Regions from separate parts of the Dactylosporangium sp. NPDC048998 genome, predicted to be linked through region 2. Evidence: riboswitches for the same ligand, from Rfam matches in the RefSeq annotation. Region 2 holds a riboswitch; each other region holds the start of a gene.
The links. Region 2 has a riboswitch for cyclic di-AMP ahead of ACGFI8_RS33425 (C39 family peptidase). Riboswitches for the same ligand answer to the same signal wherever they lie in the genome.

Region 1 (3,856 bases), on a different contig from region 2:
ACCCCCATGGGCACCCGCGGCGCCGGGTGGTGCCCCTCCGGCACAGCCGCCGGACAGGCCGGACGGGCATCCCGCCGCACAGCCCGGGCAGCCCCCGACGGACCACGCGCGATCGTCGGAGTGGGCCGGACGCTCCTCCTCCCCCTGGGCGCCGGCCGACGACGAGCACGACGAGGAAGACCCGTATGCGTCGGCGGAGGACCCGCCCCCGGCTCCGCCGGCGCATGCGGTCGCGGAAGGCGGCGGCGACCAGTGGCTGCCGCCGCTCTACCCGCAGGAGTGGCCGCCCGAGCCCGTCCGCCAGGAATGGACGCCGCTGCCGCTGCCGGAGGACCGGCGCGCCGACATCCCGTCGCAGCGGCGGGTGGGGCCGCTCGGGGCATCCGCGGTACCGCGGCCGCAGCATGCCCACGAGCGCTCCTCGGCGACCGCGTGGTGGATCGCGGTCGGCGTCATCATCGTCGCGCTGGCCGTCGCCGCGGGCGTGTTGGTCGGCCTGCGGCTGGCGGCGCGCGCCGGGCAGGAGCCGAACGGCGCGGCCGAGGCCACCTGCGGCTGGCGCGAGGTACAGCGCACCGCGGTCGCCCCCGAGCCGGCCTCCGCGGTCGAGCAGGCGGCCGGCGGCTGCGGGCTGGTCGCGGTCACGTCGTAGGAGAAGACGCACCGGGGCGGCGTGGCTTGGATCCCGGCCACGCCGGCCGCTTCCAGCACATGCCCGAACTCGTGTCGCCGGCGGCGTTGCGGCCGTTCGCCGAGTCGCTCGACGGCGTGCGCGCAGGCGGGCACACCGCTGTTCGAGACCGTGCTCCGCGCGGCATGGGCGAGACGCAGAAGCGCTCCTGGGCCCGCACGGCCCCCGGTAGCCAGTCACGAGAAATCGGAACGCGCTAGGTGCATCTGCCGCAATCCGGGTAGAAACACGGAGCCCTCGACCTGGGCGATGCCATTTGTACGCGATTGGGGTGATGGTCCATGAGCGGGCCTATCGTGGGCAAGCGCCGCCTCCGTGCCGAGCTGCGGCGGCTGCGGCGCGAGCGGGAACTGACCCAGGATCTGGTGGCCGCCGAGATGGAGTGGTCGCTGTCCAAGCTCATCCGTATCGAGAACGGCACCGTCGCCATCTCGGTGAGCGACCTGCGCAGCCTGCTGGCCTACTACCGGGTCCACGACCCGCGGACGGTCGACGAGCTGCTCGAGCTGGCCCGCGCGGCGAAGCGGCGGATGTGGTGGGACGAGTACCGCCCGATGCTGGCCGGTCAGCTGATCACCTACGTCGGGTTCGAGGCGGAGGCGACCCGCATCGGCGAGTTCGCGCCGATCATGTTCCCGACGCTGCTGCAGACGCGGCGGTACGCCCACGCCACCAGCGACGCGGAGTCCCCGCTCGCCGAGCGCCGCGTCGAGTTTCAAACGCGCCGCCAGGAGGAGTTGTTCAACCGCGAGGAGCCGCCCCACATCCAGATGATCCTGGACGAGTCGGTGCTGCGCCGAAGCCCCGTCCCCGGCGACGAGGCGCTGCTGGTCGACCAGCTCGAGCACACGATCGAGTTCGCCCAGCGCCCGTACGCCGACGTGCGCGTCGTCCCCCTCAACGCCGGGTACCACGCCGGCTGGGAGGGCGACTTCACGCTGCTGGAGTTCGGCGCGGACGACGGGGTGCTCTACCGTCAGCAGTTGCTCTGGGAGGAGCCGGAGCTCATCACGACGTACCGCGGCATCCTCGAACGGCTCGGCCAGCGCGCCCTGTCGCAGGAAGCCACGCTCGACCTTCTGCGGCAGGTCGCCCACGACCTGAAGTGAGCCGGCCGGCCGGCTGCTACGCGGCCCCGGGCAGCGCGAACGCGGCGCCGGCCTGCTCGGGCCGCCAGCCGGCCGCGACGGCCCGCCGGACGGCCTCGGCCACGAGCGCGGGCCGCACCGCGCCGGCGGACAGGCCGAGCCAATTGTGAGGATGCGCCAGCGCCGAGGACACGACGAGGACGGCCCCTCGCCCGGAGTCCGCCTGCACGACGAACGTGAGCGGCGTCCACCCGTTGGCCTGGGAGTAGGTGGGCCGGTGCCGGACGGTCCACCGGTACTCGACGCCGTCGACGACGATCCGCCGCGATCCCTTCCTGTTCAGCGTCATGCGCCGACGGTAACCGCGCGGCGTCGCTGAAGGCGATCGATATTGCGCCGCTAAGCGCACCCCCAGCGCGCGCGAAGATCGATGTCACTGTCCGATGTGGAAGACCAACCGGCGGTAATCCGGACTTTTAGGTGTATTAGATATCGAGGGGGACGCACGCCTTTCGCACGGCGGATGATCACGTTAAGTTAGGCCCTGGCCTGCTCGGCAGTCCGCCGTCCATCCCGGACGGCGCCGGGCAAGCGCCGCCGAATCGAGCTCGGCGCGCCGCCCGATCCCCTCGAGCGCGCGCATCGAACCGGGGACCCAGAAACATTCGCAGGGGTGAATCCGCGACGTTGCGGTAGGGTGTCCTTCCCGCCCAAACCCGTCAGCTAACCCGGTAGGCGGTCGGTGAAGAAGGGTCTTTCCTTGTCCACTGGACACCGTGCCGGGCGGTCAGTGCTGCGAACCCTGTTCATCGGGCTCGTCTCACTCACCGTGCTGGCACCAGCCGCGGTCGCGCACGCCGATCCCACGCTCGCCGAGATCGAGGCCCAGCTCGACAAGTCGAACAAGGACCTCGAGGCGACCATCGAGGCGTGGAACAAGATCAATATCGATCTTGCGGATTCCCAGACCAAGGCCACCGAGCTTGAGACCAAACTCAAGCCGCTCGAAGACAGCATGGCCGACGCCAGCGCCAGCGTCGAGGGCGTGGCGATCGCCGCGTTCAAGACGTCGGGCAACCTTCGCAGCCTGTCCATCATGCTCAACGCCGAGTCGTCGAACTCGCTGATGGACCAGCTGTCGATGCTGCAGCAGATCACGCGGCAGCAGCAGAAGGAGATCGAGGACTACAAGAACGCCAAGGCGAAGGTCGACGACGAGAAGAAGCTGCTCGACGAGACCATCGCGGCGCAGAACACGCAGAAGACCGACCTCGAGAGCCAGCGCAAGAAGATCGAGGGCGACGTCAAGAAACTCGTGGCCCTGCAGAAGAAGGCGACCGCCGCCGGCAGCACCAAGGTCAACCCGCCGAAGATCGACCCGGGCAACCTGCCCGCGGTCTCCGGCAAGGCCGGCACCGCCGTGAGCTTCGCGAAGGCCCAGCTGGGCAAGCAGTACGTATGGGGCGCGGCCGGCCCGAACACCTACGACTGCTCCGGCCTGACGATGGCAGCCTGGAAGGCCGCGGGCGTGACCCTGCCTCACAACGCCGCCAGCCAGTGGAGCAACGTGGCGCACATCCCGCGGTCCACGCTGGCCCCGGGCGACCTGGTGTTCTACAACGGCCTCGGGCACGTCGGGATCTACGTCGGCAACAACCTGATCATCCACGCACCACACACCGGCGACGTCGTCAGGTACGCGTCGGTGGACATCGACAGCATCTACGGGTTCGGTCGCGTCAAGGCCTGACCTGGCCTCGGCTGGCAAAGGACTGGCAAAGGACCACGAAGGGGCCGCGGATCGCATCGATCCGCGGCCCCTTCATCATGGGTGCATGGCCTCGTGGGACCCGCAGCAGTACAACCGCTTCGCCGAGGAGCGCGCCCGGCCGTTCCGGGAGCTCGTCGCCCGGATCCCGACCACCGGCGCGGTCGCGGTCGTGGACCTCGGCTGCGGGCCCGGGACGATGACCGCCACGCTCGCCGAGCGCTGGCCGGACGCCGCGATCCTCGGCATCGACTCCTCGCCGCAGATGATCGCCGCGGCCACCGAGCTGCAAAGCCCGCAGCTGCGCTT
Region 2 (3,856 bases):
GCACCGCCAACCCGTTCACTGTGGAGCTGGACAACAACCTCACCTCGGCGTGGACGTCGAGCAACGCACCCCAACGCCCACGACTACGCCGAGCTGGAGACCATCTACAGCCACCTCGACAGCACCAGCACCACCCTGGCGTCCAAGGACCCAGCCTCGCCGTCGGCGAAAGCCCGTCGACCTGGGGCACGCTCACTCGCGGCAGCGTCGACCGGCACGGCGCCGCCACCTACCATCGCGACCTCGGCAGCGGCCAGCAGGTCATCACCTTCGTCCTCTGGGCCTGAACGCCCGACCCGGAGACGCCCGACGTCGAACTCCGACAGCCGGTCGATCTCGTCCGGCCGGATACGCCCCGGTCCACCGCCGGGCGCGCAGGCGGCGACCGATTGTGAGCGCAACAGCAATCGGCCGCCGCCGCGCGGTCGGCTTCATGGCGATAATGTCCGTAGTCGGTTTACGACTAATTGCCGTGCGGCACCAGGCCGGTGGGCAAATCGCCGTAATCAACGAATACTGCGAACCCATATAGGCGGGCCGGAGTGCCGTTGGTAACAGGCGAAGGTCTTGGCAGCGTCTGTGCCCATCTGTAAGGTCAGGGAACATCTGACCCGGTCATTGGCCACATCAGGTGGCACCGGGACGGACCGCCGAGTCGCGCTTTGCGTGAGCCGGGGACCCACCGTAAGTCTGGGGTGAATCCGCGGGCCGAAGGCCCGTGGTAGGGCGACCTTTCGCGCCCGAATCCGTCAGCTAACTCGGTAGGCGGACGCGTAAGGAGATGTATCGGTGCACGCTTTCTCGGCTCCCGGCCGCGCAAATTTCCTCGCGGTGTCCGCATGCACGTGTCCAGCCGGTCGGCTCCGCGCTAATCCCTGACAGCGAGACCTTTGCCGCGTCCGCTCAGGCGCGACGCTGAGGCCCCACGTGGCCGAATGTTCGCACCTGCTGATCCGCATCGGGCCGTGCCCTCGTCATGCGGTCCGCGGACGCATCTCGACTTGTCTGTCCTTTGCTTGCATATCCGGGCCATCACGCGCGTCTGTCGCCATTGTGATGGCCCAGTTCGGCTTGGAGAATCACAGTGGATCGTGGACCATTGCTTCGGCATTTCCGGAATGTGACGAGTTCTCGTCCGCGGCGCCTGGCATTTGTTTCGGGTGGGCTTCTTGCCGTAGCCGCTGTGGCCGGTATCGCGCTGAGCCAGATCGACGGCGGGGCCTCGGCCGTGGCGGGGTCCGGTACTACAACAATGACGACCCAATCGCCCACGGGCCAGGTTTCGACGCCCGCTGAGTCGCAGATTCCTGCCCAGCCCGCGACGAAGATCCTCCAATACCAGTTCCAGTTACAGCCGAACTATTACTACTGCGGACCGGCGGCCACCCGGATCGCCCTCTCGGCGACCGGCCACACGGTGAGCCAGGATCAGGCCGCCGCGCTGCTGGGCACCACCACCAATGGCACGGACTCAGCCTTCGACACCACCCGCGGGCTCAACAGCGTCATCGGCCACGGGCGCACGGTCTATCAGACCCGTGAGATCCCGGCCTACCCTGCGACCCCGGCTCAGGCCGACCAGCTTCGGACCGACGTCCTGAACACCATCAACAGCGGCCGCGCCATCGTCGCCAACATCGCCGGCCACCTGACCGACACCGCCGGCACCTACCACGCCTACGAAGGCGGCCACTACCTGACGATCGTCGGATACAAGGACAGCGGCAAGACCGTGAAGATCGCCGACCCGGCCAACCCCAACGGTGACGGCACGTACTGGGTGACCACCACCAACATGGCCAACTGGATCGCCCAGCGGGGCTACTCGTACTGACCAATGGCGTCGACGGCCACGCCCCGGCGTGTGCCACACCTGCGGTCGGCAGGGCTGCGACCCGGCACGAGGGCGATCGTCGAGGGACCGTACGGGCGGCTGACCGCCGACCGTCGCACCGCCCCCCAGGTCACGATGATCGCCTGCGGGGCCGGCATCACGCCGTTGCGCGCGCTGCTCGACGAGCTGCCGTACGCCCCGGGCGAGGCGACACTGCTCTACCGTGCGCGCTGTGAGGCCGATCTGGTGTTCCGCGACGAGCTGGAGCACCTCGCGGCCGTGCGGGGGCTCCGGGTGCGGTACCTCCTCGGCCCCCGAGAAAGGGAGGGCTCCTGGCTGCCGACCGGCTGGGGCGACGACACGACGGCCCTGCGCGACCTCGTCCCCACTATCGCACACCACGACGTGTTCGTCTGTGGCCCGGACGGCTGGACGGCGGCGGTCGTGCAGGCGGCGCGGGCGGCCCGCGTGCCCGCCGCCCGCATCCACCTCGAGCGCTTCACCTGGTAACCCGCGGAAGGGCGCGACATGCGAAAGATCATCACGTGGTTCGCCGCCACCGCCGCGGTGGTCGTCCTCCTGTTCAATTACCGCACCTCGACCATGGGAGCGCCCCGCGCCGTCTCGGCGGTTGCCGCCACCGCCGGCGGTACGCCGGGCATCGTCGCCGGAACGCCGCCGCCCGCAGCCGGTGGTCCACCCGATCAGGCCGACCAAACCGCGCCGCAGTCCAGCGCCAGCGGCGCCACGAGCCCTCGGCCCAGCCCCGGAACCGTCTCGACCTCCGGCTCCACCCTCGTGGTCAACGGCTCGATCGTGACCACCCAGTGGGGGCCGGTCCAGGTCCAGGCCAGCATCAGTCGGGACCGGATCACCGACGTGACCGCCCTGCAGGTTCCCGGCGGATTCTCCCGCGAACTCAGCGACCTGGCGGTGCCGCGACTGCGGTCGCAGGCGCTCGCGGCGCAAAGCGCCAACATCGACGTGGTGAGCGGCGCGACCCAGACCAGCGAGGGCTACCGCACCTCCCTGCAAGCGGCCCTCGACGCCGTCCACTTCAAGGCCACCCGCTGACCGGACGATCGTTCACGTGCGCGAAGCACTCAGCGTACGGTCGTCAGCCATCGTGGTGGCCGCTGTGTCCCGTGCTGGCCGGCAGCGGCGTGCATGGTCGCGCGGTCGATACCGGCCGTCTCGCGACGACGGGTGTGACCGCACGGATTCAGACTCACCGGCCGGGTGCTGGGCAGCCGGCGTGGTTTGGCGACCTTCTGGGCCGGCGGCGGTGACGTGACCGTCGGCGACGGCGTGCTTGTAGAGGCAGCGCAGCGCGGCGATGAGCAGTTCAGCGGCGCTGCGCCCGCCGCGGCCGTTGCGGCGTGCGACGACGTTGGCCTTGACGTGCTGGGCGAGGCGTTCGATGTCGGATGGGCTGGGCTCGTCAAGCCGCCGGTCGGCCCAGTGCTCGACCACCCGGTTCCAGTAGGAGCAGTACGCACGGCGGCTGCCGTCGCTGACCGCAGCCGCGACGACCGGGACGTACTCGGCGAACGTCGGCGCCGGCCGGTGGTCGCGGCCAGCGCCGAGCAGGTCGGCCGGTGACACGCCGAGGCGGTCGAGCAGCAGCCGGGCGGCTTCCAGGTCGGCGCGTGCGGGCGACACCGGTGACAGGTCGGTCATGCGGCGCCACCGCCCAGCACGGTGGTGTGGAGTTGGGCGATCATGGCGTCGATGGCGGCCGGTGGATGGACCACGAGACGGTGCTCGGCCGGTTGGTCGAGCCCGAGTTCGTAGTGGCCGCGGCGGAGGTTCTGGATGAAGGCGTGTCCGGCGATGATCGTCAAAATACACAGCGATCCGCTACACCGACGCTCTCACCGGCGTGCGAATGCACGCCTGCACAGTGGAGGCGTCAGGTGCGGTCGCGGAGGATGGCGACGCCGTCGCCCGTGAGATCATCGAGCGCCTGGGTACGCCCGGTCATGGCCATCACCAGTGCAATCGCCGGTCCGGCGACCTCTG
Region 3 (3,856 bases), on a different contig from region 2:
CCGGCATCGCGATCAACAATGCCAACCTCGTCGAGGCGCTGCAGCGGGAGCGGCGGCACCTCGCGGCCAGTGAGGAGGCGTTCCGGCTCGCCTTCGACGGCGCCGGCACCGGCATGTGCATGATCGGGCTGGAAGCCGCCGACCTCGGCCGGATGACGCGGGTCAACCCCGCGCTGTGCGAGCTGCTGGGGCGCGACGAGCGCGAGCTGGTCGCGGTGCGCCTCGGCGAGCTGCTGCACCCCGACGACGTCGAGGTCGCCCGCGTCGCGTTCGCCGCCGCGCTGACGAGCAGGGGCGCGCCGGTGCGCGACTACGAGCTGCGCTGCGTGCGCGGCGACGGGCAGATGATCTGGATCTCGGCGACCATGTCGATCGTGGCCGGGCCGGCGTCGTTCGGGATCCTGCAGGTCCAGGACGTCACGGACCGCAAGGCCACCGAGGCCGATCTGGTACGCCGGGCGCTGTGCGACCCGCTGACCGGGCTCGCCAACCGCGACGCCCTGGCGGCGCCGCTCGCCGCGGCGATCCGGCGCGCCCACGCCGGGCAGGGCGGCAGCGCGCTGCTGTTCTGTGACCTCGACGATTTCAAGGTGGTCAACGACACGCTCGGGCACGAGGCCGGCGACGCGGTGCTCGTCGCGGTGGCCCAGCGGCTGGCCGGGCTCGTCCGGCCGGGGGACACGGTGGCGCGCCTCGGCGGCGACGAGTTCGTGGTGCTGACCGAGAACGTCGGCGATCTGGCCCGCGTCGCCCTGGCCGAGCGGGTCGAACGGGCCGTGTCCGCGCCGATCATGCACGACGGTCACGTGCTGCGGGTGCGCGTCAGCGTCGGCGTCGCCGTGATAGACGACACGGTCGCGGACGCCGGCGCCGCCCTGCGCATCGCCGATCGGGCCATGTACCAGGTGAAAGGCCATCGGCACGATAACCGGATGACGGACAAGATGACCGGCCGGGTGACGGCCTTCGGTGAGCGTACCGGTGCATCGGGTGGGATCCCGTTGCTGCGGTTGGCCGAGGCGGAAACCGCCCAGTAAGGTCGGGTGGTCTGCTCGGTCGACGTGCGCCGATCACGGTGCCGCCGGGCTGGCGCCGTCGAGCTGCACCGCCGAGTCGCACAGCGCACTTCGGCATCGCGGGCCGGGGACCCATGCAGTCCCTTGGGGTGTATCCGTGACCGAGTCACGGTAGGGCGAATCCTCCCGTCCGAACCCGTCAGCTAACCCGGTAGGCGGCACCGGAAGGAGAACTGCTCGTGCTGCATCTCGATGCTCCGACAGCGGCCGCCCGCCGCCATCCTCAAGGCCGGGTGAACGCCAGGACGTAACGCCTGGCCGCGCTCAAACGCTGATCGACGCCCAATCGCCGCGCGACCCCGGCCGAGCCGTGGGACCGCGCCGATACCGCGCGCCCTCTCCCGTGCGGAGTCCTTTGCACGCCCGCTCCGGCGTGTGCTTCGCCGTGCGCTGATTCGCGCCGTATTTCCGTGCGCTCTTTCCGCGCCCATTTTTTCGCGCCTATTTCTCGCGCAGCCGTTCCCGCGCCGTTCTGTTCCGTGCGCTGACGCCGCGGCGCCCTGCCGTGCGCCCAGCTCACGCCGTCTTCGATGAGGAATCGCTTACGTGAAGTCATTACCGCGCCAGTTCCAGTCCAGACGCCGGCGGGTCAGCCTGTCCGTGCGAACCGGGGCCGCGTCCGCCGTCGTGCTGTCCGCGACGCTGTTCGCCGCGGGCTCCACCGGCCGGCCGCCGGCCGTGCACCCGCCGGCCGTGGCCGCCCCGCCCGCCTACGCGTACGCTGCGGCGTTCGTCTCGCCGCTGCTCGGCGGCACCGCCGCCGTCTCGGCGGCCGAGGCGGCGCCCGCCGCGCCCACAACCACGCCGACCAAGCCGACCAAGCCGACCAAGTCGATCATGCCGACCAAGCCGACAACGCCGACCACGCCCGTCGCGCCGGCCGCGCCACAGCCGCCGCGCCCGGTCGCCGGGCTCGACCAGACCCAGATGAACAATGCCGTGACGATCGTGCGGCAGGGGCGCGCCCAGGGCCTGCCCAGCAAGGCCCTCGTCGTCGCCGTCGCCACCGCGATGCAGGAGAGCGACCTCTACAACGTCGCCAGCCGCGCCGTGCCGGCCTCGCTGAAGCTGCCGCACGAAGGGGTCTCCCAGGACCACGACTCGGTCGGGCTGTTCCAGCAGCGCACGAGCCAGGGCTGGGGCACCGTGGCCGAGCTCATGAACCCGTCCCACTCGGCGATGCTGTTCTACAACGCGCTGACCCACGTCAAGGGCTGGCAGAACATGAGCGTGACGGCTGCCGCGCAGGCGGTGCAGCGCTCGGCGTACCCGGAGGCGTACCAGAAGCACGCCGACCGGGCCGCAAAGGTCGTGGCCGCCATCACCTGACCGTCATCGCTGACCGGCCCGCGCCCCGCCGTGGCGCTCAGCGCGGCGCGGCGGTCGCGCGGCGGGCCAGCGCCACGAGCTCGGCGATCGAGGCGGGTGACGGGGAGGCCAGATCCAGGGCGAGCAGGGCCTGGGAGAGCAGCTCCTCGGCCTGGCGGCGGCACCAGTCGCGGGCGCCGGACTGCTCGATCGTCTTCGCCGCGCGCTCGGCGTCGGCGTCGCTGAGCCGGCCCCGGCCGTCGAACAGCCCGGTCAGCTCGTCGGCGCCGGCCGCGATCGCCGCGGCGACGGGCAGCGAGCGGCGGCGGCGGCGCAGGTCCGGGTACGCCGGCCGGCCCGGGCCGTCGTCGGCCCAGATGCCCAGCAGGTCCTCGGCGAACTGCACGGCGAGGCCCAGCCGGACGCCGAACAGGCGCAGCCGCTCGACCTGGGCCGCCCCACCGCCGCCGGCCACGGCGCCCAGCGCGCAGGCGCAGCCGAACAGCGCGCCGGTGCGCTGCTCCACCATGGCGAGGCAATCGCGCAGCAGGTCGGTGCGCTCCTCCGCGGCGACGTCCGGGCGGGTCTCGCGCAGCGCGAGCGAGGCGTGCTGGCCGTGCAGGAGCTCCTGCACGGTGTCGCCCAGGATGCGCATCATGGCCCGGTCCGGGCCGGGCTGTCCGGAACGCTGCCGGGGCCGGCCCGGCGCGATGTGGGTGGGGTCGCCGGTGGCCACGACGTCGAACGCGAGCGCGAGCAGCGCCTCGCCGCCCAGCGCCGCCGGCTGGGTGCCGACCACGCTCCACGCGGCCCCGTCGGCGCGCCCGTCGACCAGGTCGCGGCGGATCGCCGACCAGTGGTGCATGAGCTCGACGGCGACGGCGGAGGGCACCGCGTCGTGCGGGTCGCCGCCGACCGCGGCCGCGCACACCAGGGTGAGCGCGCTGCGCAGCGACGCGCCCGGCGCGTCGCGGCCGGTGTGCCAGCCCAGCTGCAGCTCGGCGACCTCGCGGGACGGCTCGGGCAGCCGCCCGATCGCCGCGCGCAGTGGCGGGCCGACGAGGCCGCCGGACCAGCGCAGGACGTCGTCCGTGGTCCGTAGCACGATCACCATGAGCCGCGCCGTCCAACCCGTCTCACAGGCCGCCCCATGCGTACGCTCGCCGTCACCGGACTCGCACCACCCATCGCATCGCACTTGACAGATCTGGCCGCGTCGATGCGGCGCCAGGGACCTGGTCAAGTATGCCGAAGCGACCGGCCGCGCACGGCGAAAACGGCGATGGCGGGCGGGTGTGGCGAGGACGGTTGTCGCCCGTCCGGTGCGTGTCGCGCGAAGTTCCGCGTGTCGTCCCGCGCTGGGCGCTCCGTCCACTATGGAGTGTGTGCGGCCACCGCCTGCCGGAGTGCCTGATCCGGCGGGGACTGCACGGCCGGCGGTCGGTGCCGCAATGCGTCCCAGGCGGCCTTCC

Region 1: linked by a shared signal. The riboswitch ahead of ACGFI8_RS00070 (NlpC/P60 family protein) and the one ahead of ACGFI8_RS33425 (C39 family peptidase) in region 2 are both predicted to bind cyclic di-AMP.
Region 3: linked by a shared signal. The riboswitch ahead of ACGFI8_RS22855 (hypothetical protein) and the one ahead of ACGFI8_RS33425 (C39 family peptidase) in region 2 are both predicted to bind cyclic di-AMP.

Annotation. Positions count from the first base shown of each region.
Region 1 is NZ_JBICTV010000001.1:16,036-19,891, reverse strand. Features, by position in the region: gene ACGFI8_RS00085 (hypothetical protein) at 1-652, shown strand, start outside; gene ACGFI8_RS00080 (DUF5753 domain-containing protein) at 973-1,800, shown strand; gene ACGFI8_RS00075 (hypothetical protein) at 1,817-2,128, opposite strand; cyclic di-AMP (ydaO/yuaA leader) riboswitch at 2,368-2,531, shown strand; gene ACGFI8_RS00070 (NlpC/P60 family protein) at 2,570-3,529, shown strand; gene ACGFI8_RS00065 (methyltransferase domain-containing protein) at 3,615-3,856, shown strand, end outside.
Region 2 is NZ_JBICTV010000021.1:38,672-42,527, forward strand. Features, by position in the region: gene ACGFI8_RS33420 (hypothetical protein) at 1-287, shown strand, start outside; cyclic di-AMP (ydaO/yuaA leader) riboswitch at 639-783, shown strand; gene ACGFI8_RS33425 (C39 family peptidase) at 1,253-1,834, shown strand; gene ACGFI8_RS33430 (hypothetical protein) at 1,865-2,344, shown strand; gene ACGFI8_RS33435 (FMN-binding protein) at 2,363-2,908, shown strand; gene ACGFI8_RS33440 (hypothetical protein) at 2,921-3,514, opposite strand; gene ACGFI8_RS33445 (hypothetical protein) at 3,511-3,678, opposite strand; gene ACGFI8_RS33450 (maleylpyruvate isomerase family mycothiol-dependent enzyme) at 3,747-3,856, opposite strand, start outside.
Region 3 is NZ_JBICTV010000009.1:236,522-240,377, forward strand. Features, by position in the region: gene ACGFI8_RS22850 (diguanylate cyclase domain-containing protein) at 1-1,037, shown strand, start outside; cyclic di-AMP (ydaO/yuaA leader) riboswitch at 1,097-1,249, shown strand; gene ACGFI8_RS22855 (hypothetical protein) at 1,623-2,405, shown strand; gene ACGFI8_RS22860 (polyprenyl synthetase family protein) at 2,443-3,498, opposite strand; gene ACGFI8_RS22865 (vancomycin high temperature exclusion protein) at 3,759-3,856, opposite strand, start outside.